One region of the Cytobacillus sp. Hz8 genome, then DNA from elsewhere that is predicted to be linked to it. Evidence: riboswitches for the same ligand, from Rfam matches in the RefSeq annotation. Region 1 holds a riboswitch; the other holds the start of a gene.

Region 1 (5,303 bases):
CCACCTGAAAGCATCATTGGATATTTCTGCATAGTAGAAGCTAATCCCATTCCTTCTAAGAGGGACTCTGCCTTTTCTCTATCTTCCTTCATCACTTTTCTTTTAAGAGAGACGGGTAGAAGCACATTTTCCAAGACGGTTTTCCATTCTAATAAAGTGGGGGATTGAAAAACAAAACCAATATGGTTAGAAGGCTTCATTCTTTCCCTCTGAAGCTGAATGGTTCCTTTGTTGGGAACTAGTAAACCTGCAGCAAGTTTTAATAGTGTTGTTTTTCCACAGCCGCTTTTTCCTAGTAAACTATGAAATTTCCCCTTTTCAAGTTCAAAATTAATTTCATCAACAATTAGATGATTTTGATCATAGCTAAATGAAACATCCTGTAAGGACAAAAAGCTCATGTTTCTCCTCCTATTCGTGATATGAAGCCAAATCATCTGCAAGCAGTTTGGCTGATGATTCAATATCCACCATTTGCACGAGATCCAGTAGATTAAAACGGCCATCATGATGCCAGCCTGATTCAGGGGAAGTCATTTCACCTATTGCAGTAACTCTAGTTACACCAGCTTTTCCTAACTCTTGTGCCCATTGAAATAGTTCATTTGGCGTCGCTGCTATTCCCACTGTCTGCAAAAAGCTGTGGTATGGTTGAATGCTTGCCGCAATGTCATCGATATCATCAAAGGTTATCACCTTAACGACCCGATTTAAACAAGTCGGAGAGAATGGGGCATCTTCTTCATACACCACCATCCAGCGACCATCATGTGCCGACAACAATTCTTTATTATTGTTTGAATAGATTGAGATTTCTTCTTGATTTCTCCACTCATTTACCTCCATCACTTCCTCAAAAGATAACCCCCTTCTTGGAAATCGTTTCTCAAAGCTTTCAAGCTCGTGTGCCAGATATTTAGCAAATTCCGAAGGTGCAATCTTGCCGCCTTTTTGAACATAATAGATTTGCGGTGAATAGCAGCCCTGCTGGTCGAATTGGATCATATCGAATGCAGCCTGATGAGCTAATTTCCATACTTTCCGTGTATCTAATGTCGAATTCCCTATGACTCCAAAGCTGATCTTATGTCCAAAAGCTAGGAAACGGGTAGTGTGAGGAGCCCTTTTACGCAAGGATTCTAATGAGTGATTCCCTCCGTAACCAACCACCACATCTGAAGAGGGCAAAATCACCTTTTCTCGTTCTTCATCTCCGCCCTTCCACCAAACAATGGCCAAAGTATCCGCCAATCGCGGGCATATATCAACCAATATTTGCGCAAACCAACCCGCAAATAAGGGCTCAGAGCTCGAAACCTTTCCTATATTCCCCCCCTTCACAAGTAGTCCAGAAATCAAACTCCATAATGGAAGGGCTGGAACATTTCCTGCCCAAACATGGAAAATCAAATCGGGGCCCATCGCTTTTGAATATCCACCCTTAATGCGGGGCTGAAAATCATCTAAAACAAGCGGGTTATCAAAGTCCTCAATAACAAAACGCTGAAGCTCAGGTTTACGAAACTTTTTCAAAAATCTTGTTAGCCCGAGCCGAATCATTTCAGCGTCATATCCTGTCACAATTGGCAGTAATTCTTCCGCCATCCTTCTATATGGTGAATTTCGATCAAGCATAGTCTCAATTGCACGATCAATGATGGAAATGATTTCTGTAACAGTCATTGATTTTAATACGGTGGCACTCGCTTTTTTGACTGTGGCAATGACCTTCTCCAACTGCCTTTGAGATAGAAGAGGAATCTCAAATTCAACCTTTCCCAATCTTCCCTCAAAGGACAGAATTTTCAACTCAAAGCTTTCTTCCCCGATGTTCGGAAGATATCCTATTCTTTCTCTCATATTTTTTGCCCAATGGACGCATGAATAAATTCCTCAGCCGTTATCGAACAGCCCTTAGCCTCTGTTCCTTGTACTCTCCCTAAAAGATGAAAACCATCTTTGACCTTCACTCCTAAATCCTCCGTCATAATCGTCGTCACAGAGTTAAAGTTAGCCAAGTCACAATGAACAATGACCCCTTTCTCTCCTTCTGACATTTCTTCTCCAGTCAAAGGATGAATGATTCTTGTTCGCAGCCAATGCGGGCCAAATTTGACTGCAGGGACCTGTTCATTTCCAGAATCATATAATTGTGAGCTTAATTCCGTCATTCCGTACATGTTGATACAATCTTTTCTTGAGACACCCAAGAATCTTGTTAATTCATGATAAAATTCAGCAAGCTCTAATTCCTTTGACTGGTTTTTAAACCCGCCAGTATCTAAAATTCTGCTTCCAGCAGGTAATTGAAATTGAAGCTTGCGTTTATCAAATTCAGCAAATAAATGAACAAAGCTAAAAGTTGCCCCTAATAAAGAATAAGGCTCACCTGTACGCTCCGCATTCTCTAATTCCTTTACAAGCAGATCAAACTTAATGCCATTTTCGTCCATTAAATATTGGCTATCCTTTGTCCCAAACTCATCCTTAGCAAGAGCCAGATAACGAGCTAGTGAGGAATTGGGCAATTCCGCTTCTGAAGGAAATAATATTCCCATGCGAATCCTTTCAATCCCTTTCATAAGGCATTTTTTAAAATTGGTTTTCATCGAAAGATCCCAGATTTGTAAAGTGGGATGATAATGTTTCCCTTTTACACCGCTTGTTGTTCCACTTGTCATAAAATATCGCTCGGACTCCTCTTTTGGCGTACAGGTAAGCGGTACCTCTTTAAAGGCCTGAATCGGAACAGACGGAATGTCCTTCCACGATTTCACTGTTCTAATGGTTTTTCCTTTTTGAACACAAAATTTTCGAAAGGGAAGATTGTTGGAATACTGATAAGCAAATATATGTAATGCCACTTGATTAAAAGCCTCATCCGAAATGGATTCAGCCTTCAAAATCACCTCTAATTGATTGATTAATTTCTCCTGCTGCATGATTCATACTCCTTTCAATTCGTCATTTCACGGGTTTTCCTTTTGGCTGAAAAATGGCTACCTTTTTCTTTACAAAGATGGAAAGAATCATCGCTCCCAAAAAAGCACCAACAATCGAACTAAAAATAAATAACGGAATAAAGCCAAATAAAGCTGCTTTTTGACCAAGTAATAAAACAGAAATGGGATAAGAAAGCATGGCCCCAAGAATTCCTGTTCCAAATACCTCACCACAAAACGCCATAAACAGTTTTTGGGTTCTCTTATATAAAAGGGACGCAAGCAATGCCCCAACCATACTTCCTGGAAAAGCAAAAATAGAACCCGTCCCCATCAGATTTCTCAAAATTGAGATACATAAGGCTTGGCTCACCGCATAATAAGGTCCTAATAAAACGGCTGACAATACATTGATAAAATGCTGAACTGGAAATACTTTTGTAAATCCAATCGGTATATAAAAGAGATTACTTGACAATGTACCTATAGCAATGAACATTGCGGTTACTGTCATTTTGTAAGTTTTCCTCATAAAAAAATCCCCATTGCTTTACTCGCACTGAAGGGATGACCTGATTAACATGCATGACCAATCGACATGATAAAATGAATCGGATAAATTCACTTTCCTACGCTGGTACGAACCAGATCAGGTGCAAGGGTTTAAGATCTAAATGAACTATTCTCAGCCAAGTTTTCCCCTGGCTCCCCCAGTGCTCATATTTAAATTTTCAAATCTCTAAAATCATAAATCGGCTTCGACGTTTTTCCTTATAGCTTTAGCCACTTCCTTTGGAGAATGGGCCTCGCTAATGGCCGTGATGACAGAAACCCCATCAGCCCCTGCCTTTATTACAGCCCCTGCATTATTTTCCGTAATTCCACCAATTCCCACAATTGGAATCGTTATTCCCCAATTGCGAAATTGCTCAATTAAAGTGGTTCCCTTTGGAGTCTTTGCATCCGCCTTCGTTTTAGTTGGAAAAATCGGTCCCATTCCAAAATAATCAGCTCCCCCTTCGATTGCCTTGATGGCTTCTTCAAAGCTATGAACAGATACGCCAATGATTTTATTACCAACCCTCTTTCTTACAGACTCAATGGATTCATCCTCTTGCCCGATATGAACCCCGTCTGCACCAAGTGCTATCGCCAATTCAATATCATCATTCACAATAAATGGAATATGGTGTTCTCGACAGATTTGCTGTAGCTCTTTTGCAAGCTGGTATTTTTTACTTCCCGTGAAAGCTCCAATTCCTTTTTCCCTGTATTGGAAAAAGGTAATTCCTCCTTCAATCGCCGCCTTTAAAACCTCTGCAGGACGATGCTTACAATTAGGACTTCCTAATATCAAATAAACCTTTAATGCCTCTCTTAGCTCAAACTCATCATTTAACCTCATGATTCATTACCACCCTTTGATGATGCTGCTTTTTTCGGTAAGCCCAATGATTCGTTGGACCATGCCCCTGACCAATAAACAGCTGATCCTCAATGGCTGCTTGTATAAAGTCCTTCGCTGTTGCCACTGCTTTATGAACGTTTGCCCCTTTGGCTAACTCTGCCGTAATCGCTGCTGAAAAGGTACAACCTGTGCCATGGGTATTTTTGGTTCGCATTCTTTTACTCGTAAATGTCATGACATCTTGCCCATCAAACAATAGGTCCTCCGCTTTCTCTTGATTTTCTTCATGACCACCTTTTATCACGACATTTTTTGCTCCCAAAGCATGCAGTTTTTTTGCCGCAGTTAATTTTTCTTCATATGTATGGATCGACATATTCGTTAAAACCTCTGCCTCTGGAATGTTAGGAGTAATTACGTATGCAAGTGGCAACAAATATTGCTTTAATGCCGTCACTGCTTCTCGTTGCAGGAGCGATGCCCCTCCTTTTGCGATCATGACCGGGTCGACCACCACTTTCTCCCAATGATATTGCTCTATTTTATTTGAAACGGCTTGAATGATCTCTGCATTAAAGAGCATTCCTGTTTTTAAGGCATCTGTTCCCATGTCCTCTCCAATAGATTCTATTTGCTGATTGACAGCTTCATGGCTTAACGGATAAACGGCTTGAACCCCTAAGGTGTTTTGGGCCGTTACAGCAGTAATAGTACTCATCCCATACACCTCCAGCTCTTGAAAAGTTTTTAAATCGGCTTGAATCCCTGCACCGCCTCCGCTATCTGATCCTGCTATTGTTAATGCTTTCCTCATTATCCGCTCGCCCTTTCCACTAATTAAATCCTTTTATATGAACCAAATTGCTCCACATCTTCAGGAGAAACAAGTGCCAGTTGGTTAATAAATTCAATTTGAAAGCTCCCTGGTCCCTGATTTGCAATCTTTTCTGCAG
Region 2 (5,303 bases), on a different contig from region 1:
ACACGGCTTTTCCTTGTTCAAATGCAGTATGAGTTTCTCCTTCCATATAGTTTAAGATGTTCTTAGGTGTGAATTTCGCGGTTGCAAATTTACGCATCATTTCAAGTCCACCAGTTACATCTTTATAGGAGTTAGTGAACTCAGTAAGGTTAACCGTCAAGCCTTCATATTGTTTTGATTGATAAGCAAATCCAATATTGGTATTGTTTTTGCCGGTATATTTTTGAGCCATTGCATATAAGTCATCATAAGTATAATCTCCGCTTTCAAGTTTTGCTGCATCTTCCTTGCTAACGATGTCTTTGCGGAAATATAATAGACCTAAGTCAGGGAAGAATGGAAGCGTATATTGTTTACCTTTATAGTTTCCTGAGGCCATAGACCCAGCATTATAATCTTCTTTTTGCAATGAATCTTTTTGCATGTTGACATCAATTGGACTTAAATAGCCTGCACCTGCAAATTCACCAGCCCAGACAACATCAAGTGACATGACATCATATTCACTGGAACCGCTGGATAAAGAGTTTAATAGCTGATCATGCATTTGTGCAGAGTCATTGGTCATTTCAACCCATTTAACATCATATTTTTTGTTTTCTTTATTAAATTGATCAATTAATGCTTTTGTAGCAGGAGTATTATCATTTTGAGCTGCAAATTTTAAAACAATTTGTTCTGAAGTCTTTGTATCTTTTGAACTGGTGTCTTTCGATTTGTCACTACCCGAGTCACTGTTACATCCGACTAAGGCTAAACTAGAAACTAATGATAGCGCTATCAATTTTGTTTTAAAACTTTTCATTTTTAGTTCCTCCCTTTTTATAACATGTCTTTATTTTAATGGTAAAATAATGACAGTTATATTAAAAATATTAAGTTTTTATTAATTATTTTATATAAATGAGGTCATTTTTTATGAAAACGATTGATTCAAGTCATCATAAAAGCATGATAAAGAAATTTTTGGAAATCAGAACCGCCAATCAAAATAATTTCTACTTTCATCCTTCCTTTACATTAGAACAGAAATTATTAAATAGCATTTCCAAGGGTGAACAAGAGGAAGCAGAACGGGTACTAAGAGAAATCAATAATTTAGAGCGTCCCGTTCTTGCAAAAGATACAAGAAGGTCTTTAAAAAATTCCCTTATCTGCTCTTGCACTTTATTTACAAGGGCAATCATCTATGGCGGAGTCGATCCTGAAACGGCATTCAATTTAAGCGATGCTTTTATACAGAAAATCGAGGAAACCGATATTCTCAATGAGATTAGAGAGCTTGAATACAATATGCTCTATACTTTTATTAAAACCTTAAAAAATGAACAAAAAACCACCTATCAATATGTTGTAAATAAGGCAATTTCATTTATTCATCATGAAATTTTGAATGATCTTTCATTAGAGAAGATCGCTTCCCACTTAAAAATACACCCAAGTTATTTGTCACAAGTTTTTAAAAATGAAGTGGGTCTAAGTGTGACAGAATATATAAATAAAAAACGAATTGAAGATTCAAAATATTTTTTAATTCTTGATTCCTTACCTATTTCTGATATCGCAAACCTTTTTAAATTTTGTAATCAAAGCTATTATACCTCCTTATTTAAAAAGTACTGTGGAATCACACCAAAGCAGTATCGAGTGCAATATAGCGACACCGCCAATTCAACTGGTACTTTCCTATATAAATAGATCATAAGAATCAAAACCATCGTGAACTGGTGGTTTTGGTTTTTAGTCAGAGAATGCAATATCAATATATTGTCTGATCTTATAGAAAGGCTCTTTACGTAAACTTTGATGCTTTTGGTATAATATAGTTCAATAACTATAATCTTTGGGAAAACAGCGAATAGAAAAATTAACGTATGCGTTTTCAAACAAACTCATCCTATAATTTAGCAAAAATATTCATCGTACAAGATTTTCTCTTGATTTACTTAAGCTGATTAATTTTCTGCTTGATTTCTTCAATTTGTCTTATATGCCGTTGCTCGTGATAGCCGATAAATTCAACCACTTGCTTTAAGTTTAGCTGTCCAAAGGCAGGGTGTGGAATCGCTTTTTGTTTAAGGGACGATTCATCCGCATTACGAACCACTTCTATCAAAGCCTGGCGTGACTTTGATAATTTATTCACGACCTCTTCAAATGAATAAAATCGATCTTTAGGCTCAAGAAAAGACGGAGCCTTTAATTTTTTCTTTCTAATCACAGTTAAATGAACAGGCTTGTCTTCCACAGTAACTAATGAGCCGCCTTCAAGCTGATCTTTTATCGATCTTGTCATGACCCGCTCTAATAAAAATAAATGCATGAAGATCTGAGCTATACTCCAGTCCTCCACTTCCACCTTTACATTAAACTCCTGGTCGGTTAATCCCTGTATGCTAAGCAATAATTCTTCTCTCACATTCTGGATCTTTTCTATCATATACAACCACCTCCAAAATAGCCTTTCGTATAAATGTATGCAGGTTAAATTGATTTTTTCTTAATAAAAAAGAACCAGACTAACATTTATAGGTTTCAGGAAGAAATAATATTTACTCTGTTGTGGTTTGAAAAATGAAATCCAGTAATGTTTTTGCTATATTTCACAGCATTTTTTCCTTGCGCGCAAAAATATTCAATTGGGTACTTGAGGAGTAAACCTATATCATAAAAAAAATAATCTCCCTTGAGACAGTATCAACCAAAGAAAAAACACACGAATACAAAAAAGCCACTTCCCCAAATAATAGAGGAAGTGGCTTTGACTCACTTTATGACGCATGGCGATTAGATGTTTCTATTGGAAGTGCCTTTCTAATAAAAAGTCTTGAAGCAGAAGGAACAAGAATCACAAGGATAATAGAACAAAAAATTGCTGCACCAAGACCTGTTCCACCATTAACAATAAATGAGTACCATACTGGATTCATGCCTTTTGGCGCATATTGACCCCAGTAAATAAAACCAGCAAGAAAATGCCAAAAGTAACGAGCATAGCTGCCGACAAATGTCGCCGCAATCACATAGAGAACGAGGCGCTTTTTATCTTGATTGCGAATCGCATTTTGAATTGGCAGATAAAATAAACCGGCTGCCCCAATACAGGCAAATGCAATAAAATATTCAATAATCAGCTGCAAGGCTGAAAGCGGCTGAACATCCCCAACGGCAATTTGCAGTAATCCCCACAAAAACCCTGATAGAAAGCTAACCTTCACGCCCCAGCGAAAGGCGATGATCAGTATCGGCACCATTGCAAATGAAATGGATACAGCTGGTGTCAATTTAATAGATGGTAATAAATCGAGAATGAGTGCAAACGCTGCGAAAAAGGCTGCTTCAATCATGGCAATCAAGCTCAATTTCTTCATAAAAAATCTCCCCTTTTTGTTTTCAACGAAACCTCAAGGGGAGAATAATCTGCAAAACAAATAAACAAATGCAAACAATCCACATCCCTGCGCTAGCATTATCTAACAGGTTCATAGGGTCTGAACAGTCAAGCCGTTCACTCTCAGCAATTCGCTCCCCTTGTGGTTACGTTATTATGTTAATAAATACATTATATACCAACGCAAATTCATTTAAAAGGATAAATTTTAGGTTTCATGGTTTCAGCCAATCCATAAATAAAAGATCTTAATTACCAATCTTGAGTTTTTTCTAACAATTGATCAATTTCAAAGGTCAACAACATACCGTGAATATTTTCATCTTCTAAATCCATTGTCGACTCTAATAGTTTATCAATATCCGTATTGATTATTTCCATTATTATTTCCCCATCTCTTAAAACAAGTTTTTCAATCTATGATTTCACTTTGATTATAGAAACTATCTGACGATTATATAATATACTTCGAGCTTCTCTATATCTTTTTTGGGGGTTCACTTAATAATGAGGAAAACATCAGGTCAAGAGTTGCGTTTAGTATAAGTCAATATCGATACTAAAACTTCTCATTTGCAAATGATTCCTTTATAATAAAAGAAAAAATGGAAATAGGGGGTCATCTCATGGCTAAATCACAAGCAAAGAAGCTAAGAGCCAAACTGGTTCGAGAAGGGAAAAGAAATCCGGCTGACAACCGCAGTCCTTTTGTTTACACAGATATGCGAACAAGGAAAACTAAAACGAAAAAAGATTATTTATATCAAAAAAAACACAAGAATCATCTAACGGATAACGTAAAAGATGGTTCTTGTGTTTTTTATTGTTATGGTTGAATGTTGCGAAAGGAATTTGTTGCAATCTGTTGCTGCCTAGATAACCATTCTTTTGTAATATGAAGGAGTTCAACAAAATGTCCCCCATCAGAAAAAATATGGTTAGCCCCTTTTATCTCTTTTCTAATAACGGTTCCTTTCTCTCTATTTAAAAAGGATTGCTCGTATTTGGCACAGTAAGTAACAGGAATTTCCTCATCTGCCGTTCCATGAATAAGCAAAACATTTCCACTATATCCCTTTAGCTCAAAAAGGGGATGATATTTCTTCAATGATTGAAAATAGGAGTTTGTAAAATCATATCCTAAATAATTAATTTTATCCTTTGTTTCTAATGAGTCAACGTTCTTTTTCCCAATAATTAGTTCAATATCTTCAAAAGGTTGGCCTACTGCAGACCAAAGAATAAGATTTCTAATATTATTATCATGAATTGCCGTTAATAGCGCAGTTGCGCCGCCCAAGCTATGCCCTAATAGTGTTATATTGTCTTGTTCAATAAATGAAAGCGCACGTGCATATTGAATCACTGCTTGAGTTTGCTCAATCATCCCCGAAAGTCCGATTCCACCGTAAATTCCTGTGCTTTCCCCACATCCTGCATAATCAAAGCGAATTACAATGAACCCATCACGAACTAGCTCGTCTGCAGTCTTGACAAATAATCGATTCACACCAATTCGACTTCCAATAAAGCCATGACAGATAATAATCAGTGGATACCGTAGAAATGGGTTAAAATCATTTGGAAAATCCATCGATGCCATTAATTCTTCTTTTTCCCATTGAACATGAAAATGTTTACTCATTCACTTATTCCCCTTTTTGTATTTGAATAAATTTCTCCTTAAGTTTAATTTCATGATACACACTCTCTAAATCAGACAATGAAAGCTCAAATAGGTGTCGGTTTCCCTTTTTGTAAACACCTGATAGAAGGAGTTCGTGTATCAGCTGATCTTTTCGTTGTAATTCTTCCAACGTCCTTCTTCCTCCTTTATTCCGATTAATCCTATATGTTTAATGATTTAGAAGGTATAAAAAAACCCCTTCTATTGTTTTCGAGAACCATAAGA

Evidence for each region. Region 1 has a riboswitch for thiamine pyrophosphate ahead of thiW (energy coupling factor transporter S component ThiW). Riboswitches for the same ligand answer to the same signal wherever they lie in the genome.
Region 2: linked by a shared signal. The riboswitch ahead of thiT (energy-coupled thiamine transporter ThiT) and the one ahead of thiW (energy coupling factor transporter S component ThiW) in region 1 are both predicted to bind thiamine pyrophosphate.

What each region holds. Positions count from the first base shown of each region.
Region 1 covers NZ_JBHKFI010000012.1:27,799-33,101, reverse strand. Annotated here, with positions in the region: gene ACE38V_RS14900 (ABC transporter ATP-binding protein) at 1-401, opposite strand, end outside; gene ACE38V_RS14895 (acyl-CoA reductase) at 412-1,860, opposite strand; gene ACE38V_RS14890 (LuxE/PaaK family acyltransferase) at 1,857-2,942, opposite strand; gene thiW (energy coupling factor transporter S component ThiW) at 2,965-3,474, opposite strand; TPP riboswitch at 3,552-3,664, opposite strand; gene thiE (thiamine phosphate synthase) at 3,688-4,347, opposite strand; gene thiD (bifunctional hydroxymethylpyrimidine kinase/phosphomethylpyrimidine kinase) at 4,334-5,164, opposite strand; gene thiM (hydroxyethylthiazole kinase) at 5,188-5,303, opposite strand, start outside.
Region 2 covers NZ_JBHKFI010000006.1:177,391-182,693, forward strand. Annotated here, with positions in the region: gene ACE38V_RS10160 (extracellular solute-binding protein) at 1-805, opposite strand, end outside; gene ACE38V_RS10165 (AraC family transcriptional regulator) at 919-1,698, shown strand; gene ACE38V_RS10170 (DinB family protein) at 1,943-2,440, opposite strand; gene thiT (energy-coupled thiamine transporter ThiT) at 2,772-3,371, opposite strand; TPP riboswitch at 3,439-3,542, opposite strand; gene ACE38V_RS10180 (hypothetical protein) at 3,644-3,772, opposite strand; gene ACE38V_RS10185 (hypothetical protein) at 4,018-4,227, shown strand; gene ACE38V_RS10190 (alpha/beta hydrolase family protein) at 4,218-5,036, opposite strand; gene ACE38V_RS10195 (Fur-regulated basic protein FbpA) at 5,041-5,208, opposite strand.